2 linked regions of the Hoeflea sp. 108 genome follow. The protein of the gene in region 2 interacts with the protein of the main gene of each other region in a pairwise test. Links are inferred from orthologs where the notes say so. Each region holds a gene or a part of one and is shown on either strand. Other genes may lie near its edges. The genes, in order: mdeB and nth.

What was found.
Region 1: the proteins of nth (region 2) and mdeB interact in binary tests that used the Escherichia coli proteins (3 or more experiments, as listed by UniProt). The link is inferred for Hoeflea sp. 108 from one-to-one orthologs.

Annotation. Positions count from the first base shown.
Region 1 is NZ_KB890026.1:44,455-53,655, reverse strand. What follows is about bases 2,367-5,581. They hold mdeB (alpha-ketoglutarate dehydrogenase), read left to right. Parts: upstream 2,367-2,687; coding sequence 2,688-5,381; downstream 5,382-5,581. Other genes in these bases: B015_RS0128170 (dihydrolipoyllysine-residue acetyltransferase), read left to right, coding at 5,415-5,581; B015_RS0128180 (Lrp/AsnC family transcriptional regulator), read right to left, coding at 2,367-2,543. In the rest of the region: more of B015_RS0128180, read right to left, coding at 2,055-2,366; more of B015_RS0128170, read left to right, coding at 5,582-6,710; lpdA (dihydrolipoyl dehydrogenase), read left to right, coding at 6,718-8,460; B015_RS31780 (MerR family transcriptional regulator), read right to left, coding at 8,493-8,864; B015_RS0128155 (LysR family transcriptional regulator), read right to left, coding at 8,911-9,201. UniProt on the Escherichia coli protein: Component of the pyruvate dehydrogenase (PDH) complex, that catalyzes the overall conversion of pyruvate to acetyl-CoA and CO(2).
Region 2 is NZ_KB890024.1:362,855-371,789, reverse strand. The notes cover bases 3,026-5,974. They hold nth (endonuclease III), read right to left. Parts: upstream 4,932-5,974; coding sequence 4,119-4,931; downstream 3,026-4,118. Other genes in these bases: B015_RS0101825 (bifunctional helix-turn-helix domain-containing protein/methylated-DNA--[protein]-cysteine S-methyltransferase), read left to right, coding at 5,551-5,974; B015_RS0101830 (DUF2244 domain-containing protein), read left to right, coding at 4,954-5,448; B015_RS0101840 (DUF2214 family protein), read left to right, coding at 3,688-4,125; B015_RS0101845 (YdeI/OmpD-associated family protein), read right to left, coding at 3,327-3,572; B015_RS0101850 (GNAT family N-acetyltransferase), read right to left, coding at 3,026-3,183. Outside these bases: B015_RS0101870 (HlyD family type I secretion periplasmic adaptor subunit), read left to right, coding at 1-264; B015_RS0101865 (ribbon-helix-helix domain-containing protein), read left to right, coding at 254-886; B015_RS0101860 (hypothetical protein), read right to left, coding at 1,072-1,530; B015_RS0101855 (transglutaminase-like cysteine peptidase), read left to right, coding at 2,024-2,611; more of B015_RS0101850, read right to left, coding at 2,653-3,025; more of B015_RS0101825, read left to right, coding at 5,975-6,444; B015_RS0101820 (hypothetical protein), read left to right, coding at 6,902-7,375; B015_RS0101815 (hypothetical protein), read left to right, coding at 7,394-7,783; B015_RS30235 (hypothetical protein), read left to right, coding at 7,750-8,253; B015_RS0101805 (hypothetical protein), read left to right, coding at 8,256-8,717; B015_RS0101800 (ribokinase), read left to right, coding at 8,784-8,935. UniProt on the Escherichia coli protein: DNA repair enzyme that has both DNA N-glycosylase activity and AP-lyase activity. The DNA N-glycosylase activity releases various damaged pyrimidines from DNA by cleaving the N-glycosidic bond, leaving an AP (apurinic/apyrimidinic) site.

The sequences.
Region 1 (9,201 bases), on a different replicon or contig from region 2:
CGATGACAGCCAGGCGCTGGCTGCCTGTTATCCTGATGCTGGGTGGCCTTTGGATCTGGTCCGTGGCTGGCTGGAAGACACCAGTGGCACCCGATGGCTGGATCGGATTGGACCTTGATTACGGAAGGCGACTAGGCCGCGACATGAGCCTTGAGTTTCACCGGGATCTGATGACTCAGGTTCGCGCAGCTGCAGACAAGGGGGCAAAAGTCATAGTTCTGCCCGAAAATGCCCTTGGCCATCTTACGCCTACCCTTGATAGCCTCTGGCGCGAGCAGGTGACAAGCATTGACGTCACGATTGTCGCCGGAGCAACGGTTGTTGATGGCCAGGGCTATGACAATGTGATGGTCGCGATAGCTGGTGATGCCGAGGTCGCCTATCGGCAAAGGATGCCGGTGCCGGTTTCCATGTGGCAGCCATGGCGAGCATGGGGTGGTGGAGGCGGAGCGCAGGCCTATTTGCTGGAGAATCCCACTGTCGCGGTTGATGGAATGCTTGTGGCGCCATTGCTTTGTTATGAACAGCTGCTCGTGTGGCCTGTGTTGCAATCAGTGATGGGTTCACCTGATGTGATTGTTGCAGCCGCAAATGTCTGGTGGGCGGACGGCACGTCGATCGTGCCGATCCAGAGGGCCAGCACGGTTGCCTGGGCAAGGCTGTTTTCAAAGGCATTGGTCATGGCGTTCAACAGGTAACCTGGGCATTCCCCGCCGGCAGAGGTCTTCGCAGCAAGCTCATTTCATGGGCGTTTGCGGAGCTTTCAGGGGCAGCGCGCAGACATCGCTGTTCCGCCCCTGAGGTCAAGGCCGGAGCGAAGGTCTCGATCGAGACCGACAAGAACGACAACACCAAGGTGACGAACGTCATGATGAACCGTAACCCGCGGGTCGAGCAAAAGCTCCGCTCGCTCCGGCTGGCGGAGGTTTTTGCGTTTGAGACCAGCAACAGCTAATCCAAATGGGTTACCGCATTTGGCGTATTCTGTTTTGCGACAGCGTCTTGTAGCGTCCCCTAATAAGAAATGATGGGGGCATCAGTTTGAAGTTTAATGAAGTTAAGCGCGGCCGACCTCGGGTGGGCGGAAGCGTTGCGATACATCTACGCGTTTCGGAGGATCTTGCGGACGCAATCGATACCTATCTCAGCAAGCACTCGTCCGGTGTAAACCGCCAGGAGGCGGTGAGAGAGCTGGTCAGGTTGCAGCTCGCCGCACTTGGGCTGCCATCTGACGGCGTTCCTATAGACAATAGTACCCGCAAAGCTGCCGGCTAATCCCAAAGGGTTCGATGACGGGGTGGGCTGGAGCAACTTGGCTACGCCACCTATCGCACCAGCCCTGGCAGGCCCGCTTTGGGGACGGCCTTCGCCCCACAACTTCCGATGGCGCTGGGACGCTGTCATTCTCCAAATGGGGAGGCCACGGGTTTCAATTGACGCCGCCGGTCTCGATCAAGAAGACGATCACGCCGGACTATCTCATCAGCCTTGAATACGGAAAGCAGTACAAGTCGCTGAAGCGTCACCTGTCTATTCGCGGGCTAACCCCTGAAGAGTATCGCTCGAAATGGGGCCTGCCGGCCGACTATCCCATGGCTTAGGCAAGCTATGCTGCCCAACGCTCTCAGCTCGCCAAGGCCAGTGGCATTGGCCGCAAGGTTGGCGAAAAACACGCTTCAAAGCGCGTCGCATGCAAGGCGTAAGGTCTCAAGGAGATGACTGCGCTGCGATGATCTTGTCGAGCTTTTGGCGGACTGGGTCGTCGTAGACAGCTCGCTGGCCATCTGCCGGGATAGTTCGAGTTATTCGCCGACTTTTGGGGTCGTCGATCATAGCGACCTCCTCCCAGCGCAAACAACGCTCGAGATCGTCTAGCGATCCATGCCATCTGGCCAACGCAGGTGCCTGGCGCAGCAAACAAAAACCCTTCCACGGCCGGGGGCCTGGCAAAGCCCTTGGAGCCGGGCCAGAGACGCAATAGACGAAGCCGCTGATCTAGCCCAAGTGCCGATGTCCGCAGGCTTTTTCACATGTAGGTTGCAAGACGGCTTGCCTTACCGCCGCTTCTGCGGACTCGTAAGATCCTCGAGCGGCAGGGCGGTTTTGTACTTGACCTGCTTGAGAGCAAAACTCGATCGTATGTTTGCAACGCCACGCGTCTTGGACAGCCGGTCGACAATGAAGTGCTGGAGCGCGACCGTGTCGCGTACCACCACGCGCAGCAGATAGTCGGAATCGCCCGTCATCAGATAACATTCCATGACCTCGGGAAGGCGCGCCATAGCCGCCTCAAAGACCTCAAGCAGCGCCTCGGTCTGCTTTTCCAGCGTGACCTGGATGAACACGCTGACATTGGCGCCCAGCTTTACCGGGTCGAGCAGGGCGACGCGGCGCGTGATGATGCCGGCTTCTTCCAGGGCGCGTACCCGGGCAAGGCAGGGCGATGCCGACAATCCCACCCTTGCGGCAAGCTCGACATTGGTGAGGCTGGCATCTTCCTGGATCTCCGCAAGGATGCGCATGTCTATCGTATCAAGCGTCATGGTCGGTTCATTCAACTGCCATTTTAGATACTTACAGCACAAAGTGCCGTAATTCTGAAATCTTGCAACACCTTCGGCAGGAAATTCCGAGGCCTTGCCGCTATTATCGCGCGCAAGAGGAACTCAAGGAGCTAAGGCGCCATCATGCTCACCAATAACTCTTCCGCCTCCACTGGAGGAGCCAGCGCTGGACATGACGGCGACCCTCAGGAAACGGCGGACTGGCTGGCCTCTTTGGAAACCCTGTTCTTCAGTTCGGGCGGAACAAGAGCCGAATTCATTCTCGGCGAACTCGACCGCAGGGCCAAGGAACTGGGCATCGTCCATGAAGCTCTGCCGTTCTCGCCTTATCGCAACAGCATCCCACTGGAAAAGCAGCCTCCATTTCCCGGTGACCTTGCCATGGAGGAGCGCATCACAGCGATCATTCGCTGGAACGCGCTGGCCATGGTGGTCCGGGCCAACAAGGCCTATGGAGAACTTGGTGGGCACATCGGCAGCTATGCCTCGGCAGCCGAAATCTTTGAAGTTGGCTTCAATCACTTCTTCCGCGCCGACACAGGCGCAGGCGACGGCGACGTGGTGTTCTTCCAGCCGCATTCGGCTCCCGGTGTCTATGCGCGCGCCTATCTGGAGGGGCGGCTTTCGGAAGAACACCTTCAACACTATCGCCAGGAGATCGGCGGCTCCGGCCTTTGTTCCTATCCTCATCCATGGCTGATGCCCGACTTCTGGCAGGTGCCGACGGGATCCATGGGGATCGGCCCCATCACAGCGGTCTACCAGGCCCGCTTCATGCGTTACCTCAACGACCGGGATCTGGCCAATACCGGGGGCCGGCATGTCTGGGGCGTGTTCGGGGACGGCGAGATGGATGAACCGGAATCGATCGCTGGCCTGTCGATCGCTGCACGTGAAAAGCTCGACAACCTTACCTTTGTCATCAACTGCAACCTCCAGCGTCTCGACGGCCCGGTTCGCGGCAACGGCCAGATCATCCAGGAACTGGAGAGCACCTTCCGGGGCGCTGGATGGAACGTGATCAAGGTTTTGTGGGGATCGGAATGGGATGCGCTGTTTGCGCGCGATACCCAGCATGCGCTGCTCCGTCGTTTTGCCGCAACCGTAGACGGCAAGTACCAGACGCTCGGCGCCAAGGACGGTGCCTATAACCTGGCGCACTTCTTCGAGGAAGATCCAGAGGTCAAGGCCCTTGTCGCTCACATGTCGGACAATGACATCGACGCCCTGAAACGCGGCGGCCACGATTTCCGCAAGCTCTTTGCTGCCTTTGAGGCTGCCAGAGCAACCAATGGCAGACCGACGGTCATCCTTGCCAAGACCAAGAAGGGCTTTGGCATGGGGGCAGCGGGAGAGTCGCGGATGACCGTGCACCAATCCAAGAAGCTCGACGTCGATGCTCTGCTGGCTTTCCGCGATCGCTTCTCGCTGCCGATCAGCAATGAGCAGGCCGAGCAGGTCGCCTTCTACAAGCCGGCCGAAGGCAGCACTGAGCTTGCCTACCTTCGGTCGCGCCGTGAGGCGCTCGGGGGGTACCTGCCGGCACGCCGGCGCCAAGCCGACCCGGTGGCAGTCCCGCCGCTCAAAGGGTATGGGGACTTTGCGCTCAACGCCGACGGCAAGGAGATGTCGACGACGATGGCCGCGGTAAGGTTGCTCGGCAACATGATCAAGGACAAAGAAATCGGGCCGCGCATCGTGCCGATCGTCGCAGACGAGGCGCGTACATTCGGCATGGCCAACCTGTTCCGGCAGGTGGGCATCTATTCTCCGGTCGGTCAGCTCTACGAGCCTGAGGATGCAGGCTCGATGCTCTATTACAAGGAAGCCAGAAACGGACAGTTGCTGGAAGAGGGCATCACCGAGGCTGGCGCATTGTCGTCATGGGTGGCCGCTGCGACATCTTACAGCATTCACAACCTGGCCATGCTGCCGGTCTATATTTACTACTCCATGTTTGGTTTTCAGCGTGTCGGCGACCTGATCTGGGCGGCGGCCGATCAACGTTCGCGGGGCTTCCTGATCGGGGCGACCGCAGGCCGGACGACGCTGGCAGGCGAGGGACTTCAACATCAGGACGGATCGAGCCTGCTCGTGGCTTCTACCGTTCCAAATTGCCGTGCCTACGACCCTGCCTTCGCCTATGAACTGGCGGTCATCTTCGACCATGGCGCCCGCGCCATGATGGAACAGGGCAAGGACGAGTTCTATTACATCACCGCGATGAACGAGAACTACGCCCAGCCGTCGATGCCTGAGGGTGTCGAGGCCGATATCATCAAGGGGCTGTACCAGCTCACCAGCCACAAACCCAAGAAGAGTGCTGGTCTTGTGCGTTTGCTCGGCTCAGGCACGATACTGCCTCAGGTTGCCGAGGCAGCAAAGACGCTTGCCAATGATTGGGGTGTCGCCTCTGAAGTGTGGAGCGCGACAAGCTTTTCTGAATTGTCACGCGATGCACGAGAGGCGGAACGTCACAACCGTTACAATCCTCTTGCCGAACCGATGACCAGCCATCTCGCGCGTTGCCTGCCCGGCACGGCGCCGATCATTGCCGCCACCGATTATGTTCGCGCCTATCCGCAGCTGATTGCATCCTATGTGAAAGGTGCGTTTACCGCGCTCGGTACAGACGGTTTCGGCCGTAGCGACACGCGCACCATGCTGCGCCACTTCTTCGAGGTCGATCATCGTCACATCACGGTGGCAGCACTTTCGGCACTTGCCGCCGAGGGGGCTGTCATGCGCCAGACGGTTGCGGACGCAATTGCCCGCTACGGCCTCGACGGTGCTGCCGATGCGCCCTGGCTGCGCTGATCCGGGTCGAGCTCCAGTTCTGAAAGATTTGATATGAGCCAGCAAATGGAAGTCAGGTTGCCGGACATTGGCGACTATAAGGATGTGCCCGTTGTCGAGTTTCTGGTGAAGCCGGGGGACGTTGTCGCAGTGGAAGATCCACTGATGACGGTGGAGTCGGACAAGGCGACGATGGAGATCCCGGCCCCCGTTGCCGGTACCGTGAGGGAATTTGCTGTTGCTATTGGCACTCGCGTGTCGCAAGGCGCGCTGCTGATGATCATCGATGCTGCAGCGCCTCCGATGGAAGAAGCGTCGGATGCGACAAAGCCCAAAACAGAACCAGCTTCACCTCTCCTGGCCGAGCCACCGGCTCCTGTGAAAGAGCCGACGGCACCATCGCCAATGTCTGCAGGAAATGGACCGACGATTGCGTCGGAGCATTCCGCGAGCGCTCATGCAACGCCGTCGGTGCGCTCTTTTGCCCGCGAAATCGGGGTCGACCTTGGCTTGGTGAAGCCGTCGGGCGCCAAAGGAAGAATATTGCGAGAAGACATTACCGCACACATCAAGGAGCGTCTTGCTGGTGGGGCCATGGTTCAGGCGCCGGGTTCCGGCATAGGCGCCGGCCTGCCCGACTGGCCTGCGGTCGATTACGCAAAATTCGGTCTCGTGGAGCGCCAGCCGCTGTCGCGCATCCAAAAGATTTCGGGCGGCAATCTCACTCGCAATTGGTTGACCATCCCCCATGTCACCAATTTCGACAGGGCCGACGTGACCGGGCTCGAGGCGTTTCGCAAGGAGCTCAATGCGGCAAACAACGACGCCAAGCTGACCATGGTCGCCTTCCTGATCAAGGCCTCGGCACTGGCGCTCAAGGCATTCCCGCGTTTCAACGCCTCGCTCGATGGCGACGATCTGGTGCTCAAGAACTACGTCCATATCGGTTTTGCCGCCGACACGCCGAAGGGGCTTATGGTGCCGGTGATCCGCGATTGCGACCGCAAGGGCGTTGTCGAAATCTCTACCGAGATGCGGGTGCTTGCCGACAAGGCGCGCGCGGGCGGATTGTCTGCCGCCGACATGCAGGGTGGCTGCTTCTCAGTCTCGTCGCTCGGCGGTATCGGGGGGGCCGGGTTCACGCCCATCATAAATGCGCCAGAGGTGGCGATCCTGGGCGCCGGCCGCTCGGCGATGGAAGCCATCTGGGACGGCGTCTCGTTCCAGCCGCGGCTGATCGTGCCGGTTTCGCTGTCCTGGGATCACCGGGTAATCGACGGTGTCGCCGCTGCCAGGTTCCTTGGCCACATCGCCGCCCTCTTGGGCGACTTCCGCCGCGCGATCGTTTGAGGCCGAGATGAGCATCACTGAAATCAGAGTGCCCGAGATGGGTGACTTCAAGGATGTTGCTGTCATTGAGGTGCACATCAAGCCAGGTGACGATGTTGCTGTCGAGCAGACGCTGATTGTCCTTGAATCCGACAAGGCTTCCATCGACGTACCCGCGCCCTATGCGGGGCGTGTCGTATCGGTTGAGCTCGCCGTTGGTAAGCGTGTGTCCAAGGGGGCGTTGATCGCCATTTTGGAAGTGGCCGCGGCCAAAAGCGAGGCCAAGCCTGTTGCCAAGGCGGAAGTACCGGTGACAACCACAGCACCGCACCAGATGGCAGGACCGCTGCCCGCTACCAGACGCGAGCCTGATTGCGATGTGGTGGTTATCGGAGGTGGGCCCGGCGGTTACTCCGCTGCCTTCCGCGCCGCCGACCTTGGTCAGCACGTGATCCTGGTCGAGCGCGAGCCAACTTTGGGCGGCGTCTGTCTCAATGTCGGCTGCATTCCCTCCAAGGCGCTGCTCCATGTCGCGGCTGTCAAGGAAGAGGCAGAACGTCTCGCCGATCATGGCATCTCGTTCGACGCGCCGACCGTTGATCTCGACAAGTTGCGGAGTTTCAAGGACGGTGTCGTGCGCCGGCTTACCGACGGCCTGAAAGGCATGGCGCGACAACGCAATGTCGAGATTGTGAGGGGGACGGCCGCGTTTGCCGCTGCCGATGCCGTCGACGTCGCCCTGCCGGAAGGCGCAAGTCGCAGGATCATCTTTTCAAAGGCGATCATTGCCGCTGGCTCGGAACCGGTCAGGTTGCCGTTCCTGCCAGAGCATCCACGCATTGTTGATTCCACTGGCGCGCTTGCTCTCCCCTTTGCCCCTGAACGCATGCTGGTCATTGGTGGTGGTATCATCGGACTGGAAATGGCCACCGTCTACAGTGCACTCGGCGCTCGGGTGGACGTTGTCGAGCAACTCGACAGGTTGCTGCCCGATGTCGATCGGGATGTGGTTGGAATCTGGGGCAAGCGCAACGCCCACCGGTTTGATGCGCTGCTGCTTGGTGCGCGTGTCGAAAGCGTGACAGCAGAGAAGGAGGGACTTCTCGTAAGGACAAGCGGTGAGAGTGCTGGCACCAGACGCTACGACCTGATCCTGCAGGCGGCAGGCCGGCGGCCAGCAGCCGAGAAACTGCTGCTGGGCGTTGCTGGTGTTTCTGTCGATGCAAGGGGTTTCGTCGAAGTCGATGGGCAGATGCGGACGCGCAACCAGAACATTTTCGCTGTTGGCGACGTGACGGGAAATCCTATGCTGGCACACAAGGCCGTGCACCAGGGACATGTCGCCGCCGAGGTGGCGGCCGGGCTCAAAAGTTTCATGGACGCCAGGATCGTACCGGCGGTCGCATATACCGATCCCGAGATTGCGTGGGTCGGAGTGTCCGAAGATGCCGCCAAAACCGCTGGCCGAGCGGTCGAAGTTGGCAGCTTTCCGTGGGCCGCGTCGGGCCGAGCCATTGCCAATGGCGCCGACTACGGTCTGACCAAGCTGGTGTTTGACAAGGAAACGCATCGCATTATCGGGGGCGCCATCGTCGGTCCGTCAGCTGGTGACATGATCGGTGAGATCTGCCTGGCTATCGAGATGGGGGCGGACGCGGTCGACATCGGCAAGACCATCCATCCCCATCCCACGCTTGGTGAGACCATAGGTATGGCAGCTGAAGGTGCCGAAGGCGTCTGTACAGACTTGCCGCGCAAGGCCCGGCGTTGAGCCGGGCTGGCCGCTATCGAGAAGTTGGGGCCTCAGTTGGGTGTCTTGCCAGGAGTGTAAAAGTTGTGTTCTGAACAGGCAGCCGGCAGACGCCACCTCGCAGTCGGATACGCCTTCACCTGCATGGCGATGCCCTCCTCGATCGCCAGTTCACAGCGGTCGCGCGCCTCGAAGCACTTCCGGTCGTGGCTGGTTGAGAGGGTAACGAGATTACGAACCGGCTCGACCGGAACACCGAAATCCCTGCAGCGGCGGATGAAGGTTAGCAGCCTGGCATCTGAAGTCGCGTAGGCCCGGCTGCCGCCAGCCTTGCGGGCGGCCGTGGGGATAAGGCCGATCTCTTCATGAAAGCGGGTGGTCGGAACCGACCATCCCGTGCGCTCCGCCAACTCGCCAATGCTCAAGCTTTGAGTCTTCACCTTTTCGCAGCGTTGCACACGGAACCAACAGCTACGGCTTTCCAGGCAAACAGGACTGAAGCTCAGCTATAAATGAGGTCAAGATCGGTGCCGAAGCCATTGCGGGCCGCGTAATCATGTCTATCCTGCGTCGCAAAGCAGGTCCGGCCGCATGCCGGACGACGACGCTCGTATCCGGATAGAGATCGACGGCGACGGCCGGCACGAAGCTCACGCCAAGACCCGCGCTCACCATGCGCAGCAACAACTCGTAATCATCAACGGAATGGGTGATCCGCGGCGCGAACCCGGCCAGCGCACAGGCACGATCGGTCAATTCATA
Region 2 (8,935 bases):
TACGACTTCTCGATCTTCGGCGGCCTTGCCGGCAAGGTTCAGAATATCACCGCCGACAGCCTCGTCGACCAGAATACTGGAGAGCCCTACTATCAGGTGCTCGTCTCGACCGACCGCTCGGAGTTGGAGAAGGACGGCAAGTCGTATTCGATCATCCCCGGCATGATTTCGACGGTCGATATCATCACCGGCCGAAAGACCATTCTCAGCTACCTTCTCAAGCCGATCAACAAGGCACGAAACGAGGCGTTGCGTGAGCGATAGTGCCACAGCACCTGATAGCCTCAGGCTCAATGTGTTCACGCCGGACGATCTGGCGACCGACTTCCGTGTTGTCGTGCGCCAGGGAACGCGGCGCGGCATCCGTCTCGAACGCCTGTTCTGGACGACGCTGAAGCAGCTTGCCGAACACAATCATCTCACGATCGGCGAGATGGTGGAGGAGATCGCCCAGGCCAATGGCGACACCAGCAATCTCGCATCGGCCATCCGCGTCGCCTGCCTGCGCTGGATGGCAGACCAGAGCAGCGCACTTGCCAAGCTGGCTTCGCTGCGAACGATCAATGCCATCCTCGGCGCATGCCCCGCGCCCGCTTTCGCGTTGTCTTCGGGCAAGAAGATCCTGACGTTCAATCCTGCCTTCCAACATCTGGTGCGGCGGCAGCTGCCGGTAGGTTTCGGCGAAGACACGCATCGCGACCTCAGGCTGTCACTCGATCTCAACGTCACCGATATCTTTGCCCGACTTGACGCCAATGACGGCGTCCCGATCGCCAGCGGTTTCGTCATAGGTGCAGCCGAGCGGCGCTATCGCGGTCAGCTCAACATCGTCCGCGCCCCGATAAAGGTACCGGAACTGCTGCTATCGTTTGTGGTGAATGCCTGACCAGAGGGCCGCAGCGGGGTCGAAGAAGCTAAAGACCGGGCGTCCCCCGAAGCTCCTCGAACTTGCCTCGGGTAACAGGACGCCCGGCCGGCGCTTTCCCTCAAAGCAATTCGTCTAGATAGTTGAACGGGCGCCCTATCGCCGATCCGGGATATGCTCCGGCCAGCCGCCCTGTTCTTTGCCTTTCACGCAGCCAGCAGACTATTTGCGGCCACCGTGGTCATGGTCGGCATGGTCGTGACCACCTTCATGATGGTCACCGCCTTCATGATGGTCGCCTCCCTGGTGATGGTCGCCGCCCTCATGATGGTCGCCACCCTGGTGGTGGTCGCCGCCTTCATGATGGTCGCCACCCTGGTGGTGGTCGCCGCCTTCATGATGGTCGCCACCCTGGTGATGGTCGCCGCCTTCATGATGGTCACCTTCATGGTGATCGCGGTCATGATGGTCGCGATCGCCGTCATGGTGGTCACGATCGTGATGGTCGCGATCGCGATCATGGTGGTCACGGTCATGGTGGTCATGATCGCCATGATGGTCGTCACCATTGTGATCATGATCGCCAGGGTGGTGGTGGTGATGATGGTGATGGTCATCGCCGTCGCCGCCACCATGATGATGGTGATGGTGGTGGTGGCCGTCATCAGGCGGCGTCACAGTAGGGGGAACAATCGGGGTAACGCTATCGTCACCTCCCTCCGAATCCGGCAACGTATTTGCAACAATAACCGCCGTCGTCCAGGGCGGGCATTGGTCGAGCTGAGCCTGCGTCAGAATCTCCGAGCGATTCATGGCAAGGCAGCAGCTCTGATAGTTGGAGCCAGTCAAAGGGCTGCATTGGGCGGCTGCCATGCGTTGCGGAACGGCAGCGCTAGCATATCCCGTTATGTAAAGAGATGAACCTGAAACGGAAAGCGCCACGAATAGTGCTTTGGCTATCGATTCCCTGATTGCAGACATTTGCTGTCTCCTTGGGAGGGGGTGCCGCAACCACGCTCATCTAGCCTCTTCAAATGTTATATAATCAAGTTACAATTTGTTAACCAACCTGCCTCGGTTCAGCCCGATCCGAATTTTAGCAACGCCTTATTAACCGCCCTACAGCACCCTTTAATCCACGCATCGGGGACATCAACTGTGAAACGCTACATCGCGCTAGCCGCGCTTTTGACTTCGTTTGCCACCACCTTCGCCGCCGAGGCCGGAACATCCATGACGACAACCGGAAGCGCCTTCGCGCCGCCGGCCTTCTACCCATTCTGCAGCAGCAACCCACGCCTTTGCAGCACCAAGGGCGGCCAGAAAGTTGTCGACCTCGCACCAGAGCGGAAGGCTGAACTTCAGCAGGTCAACCGGTCGGTGAATTCGCGTGTGTCGGAACGAAGCGACATGTCCACGGTCGGCAAGGAAGACGACTGGCGCATGGCCGGCGCCACAGGCGATTGCGAGGACATTGCCATCCTCAAGAAGCACGAGCTTATGAAGCGCGGCTGGCCGGCGTCGGCGCTGCTGATCACCGTGGCCCGCTACCGGGGCGACGGTCATACGGTGCTGACCGTGCGCACCAGCGAAGGCGATCTGATCCTCGACAACCTGACCAGCTCGGTGCGCGACTGGTCGAACACACCTTACAAATATTTCGCCCGCCAGGCCCAGGGCAATGGCGGACGCTGGGAACGCATCGGCGGCGCCAAGCCGGTGCCGGAGACGGCGGCTCGCCGCTGACCCGAAGGCTATCAATGCCGAGCGCCGTGGCTGGCTCCAGCTCAGCCGTGGCGCTCGAGCATGATCGTCGGCTCGCCGTGATAGGTGGTGCGGGCGTATTCGCGGTAGCCGTTCTTCTCTGCCACACGCAGCGACGCGCCATTGTTCGGATCGATGATGCAGACGGTGCGCGGGAAACGGCCGTCAGCCCATTTGACGAACCCGCCGACGACTTCACTCGCCAGCCCCTTGCCGTGCATGTCGGCGGCGAAACCCCAGCCGGCTTCCGGCAGGCCTTCGATCGACGGCACGAGATCGCGCTTGAGATCGTGAAAGCCGGCCTCGCCGACGAAGCGGCCAGAAGCCTTGTCCTCGACCGCCCAGAAGCCGTAGCCGATCAGCGACCACGAACCGGCATGACGCAGAAAGCGCTGCCAACTTTCCTCGCGCGTGCGCGGCTTGGCAATGAAACGGGTGACGACAGGGTCGGCCCACATTTCCGCGTAGGCATCGAAATCCGCGAGCCGGTGCGGCCTGAGTATCGTCCGCTCGGTTTCGATGACAGGGATATCTGAAAGGGAAAAGGCGGTCATCTCTAGGGCTCCATGCGTCTTTGCCCGCCTCTAGCACAGGTGGCCGGCCATCCGGCAGGCCAGAATTCGCTTTCATAATCCGCCCTTGCGAAAATCCACCCCTGCGAAAAGCAGAGGACCTTTTCGCCAGGCTGATCGGCGCTTTATCCGTTCCACGCCATGCGCATGTAGACGCCGCCACGCTTGAGTTCGTCGAGCATCTGGTCGAGACGCTTGCGGCGGGTGACCTCGAGCTTGGCCTTAGTTATCCAGCCAAGATAGTCGTTTCGTTGGTAGGCCGGCCGCGCCTCGTAAGCCTCGAACACCCCACGCGAAACGAGTTCGCTGCGGATCCAGTCGGGCATAGGGTTGAGATCGCGGATAAGGGCCATGGAGCATGAAATGGCCAAATCCTGCCCTTCCAGTCAATCGGCCGAGTGCCAGCCTTGCTGACAGGCTCTGTCAGTAGCGACATCAGCACGGCCGCTGATATGGTTGCGTGCGAAGCAGCCAAGCGAGGCAATTGTGACCGATCTCGTTCTAGCCATTGCCCATCATTTGCTCGCCTTTGCGCTGGCCGGCGTCATCGCGGCAGAGTTGGTCCTGATCCGGCCGGGGCTTGGCGGGCGGGCACTGGCCATATTGACCCGCATCGACGCAGCCTATGGCGCGCTTGCCATGCTCTTGATCATCATCGGCGCATCGCGGGTCTATTTTGGCCTCAAGGGATGGGAATTCTACGTCTACAACCCGACCTTCTGGGCCAAGATGGCCGCCTTCGCGCTGGTCGGGCTGCTGTCGATCGTGCCGACCATCCGCATCCTGCGCTGGCGGGCGGCGAACGCCGAAAGCTATGTCGTTCCGGACGCGGACGTTCTGCGCGTTCGCACTTTCCTCAAGATGGAGGCTGTGGTCTTCGCGCTGATCCCTGTCTTCGCGGCCACAATGGCGCGCGGCTACTGAGCCGCCACTTCGGCTTCGGCCACCTCGATCTCATCGATATCGTCGAGCGGTACAAGCGGCGCCGGCACATCGGTCGATTTCTCCGGCGACTTGCAGATGTCGGCGATGACGCAACGCCAGCAATCTGGCTTACGCGCCTTGCAGACATAACGCCCATGCAGGATCAGCCAATGATGGGCATGACGCATGAACTCGTCGGGGATGATCTTCAAGAGCCCCTGCTCGACCTGATCGGGTGTCTTGCCCGGCGCCAGCCCGATGCGGTTGCCAATGCGCAGGATGTGCGTGTCGACGGCCATGGTGTGGTGGCCGAAGGCCATGTTGAGCACCACGTTTGCCGTCTTGCGGCCGACGCCGGGCAGCTTGGTCAACATGTCGCGATCGTCGGGCACCTCGCTGCCATAGTCGCGGATCAGCGCCTCGGACAAGGCGATCACATTCTTGGCCTTGTTGCGCCAGAGCCCGATGGTGCGGATGTGCTCGCCGACCTTTTCCTCGCCGAGAGCCAGCATCTTCTCAGGCGTGTCGGCAATGGCGAAAAGCGCACGCGTCGCCTTGTTGACGCCGGCGTCGGTCGCCTGCGCCGACAGCACCACCGCGACAAGAAGGGTAAAGGCATTGACGTGTTCGAGCTCTCCCTTCGGCTCCGGCCGCTGGACGGCGAAACGGCGGAAGATCTCGCGCACCTCATCGGCCGAATAGAGTGAACGCCGGCGGGTCGTACGAGGCTTGGGCTTTGCCTTCGAAACCTGGCTGCGACCCGCAGGTGCCGTCCGCGCACCATCTTTTGTCTTGGGGTTTTTCATGGCGCTTCTATAATCGACAGGCATGAGCGAAACAAACGCCACCTTCGCCGCCGACGAGCCATTCTTCAAGGCTCTGCTTGTGCCATACAGGTCGATGGGCCACACCGGGTTCATGATCCTGATGGGCGCGCTGATGTTCGGCTGGGTCGTCACCGGCATCGTCTTCCTAAGCAACGGCGCATGGCCGATCTTCGGCTTCTTCGGCCTCGACGTCATCGGCCTCTACATAGCCTTCCGGCTCAACTATCGCGCCGCCCGAACACGCGAAGAGGTCAGCGTCTCTCGCACCAGCCTCGACATCCGCAAGACCGCCCCTTCGGGCCAGTCCGAGCAGTTCCACTTCAATCCGTTCTGGACCCGGTTCGCCATCTCCCGCCACGAAGAGATCGGCATCACCGGCATGGCGGTCGTGTCGCGCGAGAACAGCGTGTCGCTGGGCAGCTTCCTCAATCCCGATGATCGCGAAAGCTTTGCCAAGGCTTTTTCGCGTGCACTGGCGACGGCAAAGACCCGCTGACGCAATTCCTGGAAAAGTACGAAGGAAGCTCAGCCTTTCGGCAGGAATCGGGTGGGAAAGCCTCGACCTCGGGGCGATATTGGCGTTCAAGGAGATAAAGCCATGAACGCCCAGACAAAGATCATGCCTGTCGCCACATTGCAAAAAGACATCACACCCACCGGCTCGGAATATGAGACCGTCCGGCGGGTGATCGAGAAGATCAGCCTCGACTATCGCGAGCAGCCATCGCTGGAAGCGCTCGCCGACGAAGTCGGGGAGACGCCGACCTCGCTGCAGAAGCTGTTCAGCCGGTGGGCCGGACTTTCGCCGAAGGCCTTCCTGCAGGCCGTGACGCTCGACCATGCGCGCCGATTGCTCGACGACGGCATGCCGTTGCTGGAGACGTCGTTCGAACTCGGCATGTCCGGGCCAGGCCGGCTGCACGACCTGTTCGTGACGCATGAGGCGATGTCGCCCGGCGACTACAAGACACGCGGCGCCGGCCTGACCATCCGCTATGGTTTCCACATCTCGCCCTTCGGTGTGGCGCTGATCATGGTGACCGATCGCGGCCTCGCAGGCCTGTCGTTCAACGATGCCGGCGAAGAGCGTGCGGCCTTCGCCGACATGGCTGGCCGGTGGCCGAACGCCACCTATGTCGAGGACATGAGTGCGACCGCGCCCTATGCCGCACGCATCTTCGAGCCGAGCCAGTGGCGCGCCGACCAGCCGCTCCGTGTGGTGATGATCGGTTCGGACTTCCAGCTGCGCGTCTGGGAAGCGCTGCTCAAGATCCCGATGGGGCGAGCCTGCAGCTATCAGGCCATCGCCAAGGACATCGGCCAACCCACGGCGAGCCGCGCGGTGGGCGCAGCAGTGGGCGCCAACCCGTTGTCCTTCGTGGTGCCCTGCCATCGCGCGCTGGGCAAATCAGGGGCGCTCACCGGCTATCACTGGGGCCTGACGCGCAAGCGCGCCATCCTCGGTTGGGAGGCCGGCAAGGTCGCGCGATGAATTTCGCGCGACCTCACCGCCAAGTTGCAGCTCAAACGCAAGCCAACAAAAGATTGAAAACTCGCTGTGCCTGGCCAGTCTTCCCTAGATGAGCTGTTACGCATGAGCGAGCTTTTGGCGATGACAGTCATTCAACGTTGAACAATGCCCTGGGGAGGCGGGCCACCTATCGTGAACCTGTCAACGACCAAAGCTCAAGCCGGTTCCTAACTTCCTACGCCGACAACACCTCATTTTGACGATATTCTGTATTTTTACTTTGTACCCATAAAGCAAATATCTAATATCGAATATTTTATTCACTGACACAGTGTCAAAAAACTTTCTTTTGCGTCAAGTAAAAAGCAACGTACACAAACGAACTCTGGCGAACAATTTGGTGTTAACACCAAATTAACCATACCGGGAGCACGGTCGACCCAGGAACGCGACACCAGCGCCATCCTGGGAGAGCAGAATGAAATACTGCATACTCACATCCGGACTGATCCTCACCGCCGGCGCATCGATCCAGACGGCGTCGGCCGCCACCGGCAACATCACCTTCAACGGCACCGTGGCCGCCATCTGCACGATGGTCGTGAACAACTCGGCCGGCGTCATGACCGTCAGCCCCAGCCTGCAGTCCTTGAGCTCGAAGAATGCCGGCGGCGTGGCAGGCGTGGTCACGATCACCACCACCGGCGGCGTTTCGCTCAGCGTCGGGTCGGCGACATCGATCACGGTTCCGGCGCACGACACGGCGGCGACGACATGGACGTCGACATATCTGGCGACCGGGACACACACGATCGCGGAAACATCAGCGGCAACGCCGATCACCACGCCCGGGGTCGACACGGTCACCGTGCACCTCACCGGCACAAAGGGCGGCACCGACGTGTTCGCGAGCGGCAACTATTCCGCCACCGTCGTCGTCACCTGCCAGTAGCCAAAGGAGCAGCACGCAATGAAGGCCAGTTTCCTGCTCCCGCTTGTCACCGCAGCCATGCTCAGCCCAGTGGCCCTGGGACAGTCGATGTCGCCGATGCGCGGCGAGGTCACGAGCTTCACCGACGCCTTTGCCGTCAGGGTGTTTCCGGCAAACCCCTACAACACGAAGATCCGGGTCGACGTCCGTGTCTATGACCAGAACTTCCAGCCTGTGAAGGCCGATGTCGCACCCAACAGCTTCATGCTGGGCGCCGAGGCCTCGCGCCCTGTCCTCGTCGTCATTCCGTTCGACGGCGCTTCCGAGCGTAAAGTGCGTATCTGTACCGAAAGCGTTCCATTCCCCAACGAACAGACGCAGATAAAGGCTCAGATATGCGGAAAATTCCTGGGACAGCGGCGTTTCTGACGCTCGCGTGCCTGGCCGCAACTGCGCCAGTCACCGCATGGGCTGAAGACGTCTACAACCTCAACCAGAACCAGAACGGGTTCACTCTCCCGGGCGTGACCCTGCCCCAGGGCCAGGACGAGGTGCGCGCCGCCGACGGCACCACCTGCCGCTCGGCGGTTTCGGGCAACGGCGCCTATCTCGATGTCGGCGTGATCCAGGGCAGTGGCCGTAACAACACCGACATCGCCACCTATGGCCGCGTGGTCATCCCAATCGGCAGGACGCCGAAGCGGCTCGACTGCGCAAGGCTCTACGAGCTCGAAGTGGCGCGGCTTCAGATGGAACTGCAGCTTCTGAAGATGGGGCTTGGCGGCCAGGGCAACGGTGGCGGCGACATCACCGGCTCGGTGCAGCATTCCAAGTCTGGCTGGGCCGAAAGCGGCTGGACCGACGGCACGCAGAAGCCACAGAAACAGCCAGGACAATGATCATGCGCACCGGCACCCGCGCTTTCTGGATCGCGTGCCTTGGCCTCGTCAGCACGCCCGCGCAAGCCGCCATCATCGGCACCTGCACGATCAACATCACGTCGAACGGGACGCTGACAGCCAATCCCACCATCAACACGCTTGGCTCCACGCAATCGGGCGCCGCCGCCGCATCGGTCAGCGTGACCACCAGCTCGCTGCTGTGCAGCCTCCTCAACCTGCTCGACTGCTATGGCCTGTCGGCGCCTGCACCGGTCAACTTCCTGTCGGCTCCGAGCGGAGGCGATACCAACGTGACCTTCGCCTCCACCTACACCGTGGATGGCGTGACCTATGGCGGCAGCACGGTCACACGCGTGTCGAACGGAACCAGGATCGTCCCGGTCAACCTGACCGCCACCAAGTCGACTGGCATCTTCCCCGCCGGCCCCTACCAGGCACAGGTCGTCTTCCGCTGCGAATGACGCCGCGCCATCTGGCAAGAGCGCGCAACACAGGCTAGTTTCCGCCCGACTTTTCAGGAGACTGCCGTGATCACCGTTGTCGGATCCATCAACCTCGACCTCATCGCCACCGTCGGCCGCCTGCCCGGACCGGGCGAGACCGTGCCCGGCGGCGACTTCAAGTCGGCCCCGGGCGGAAAGGGTGCCAACCAGGCGCTCGCCGCCGCCCGTGCCGGCGC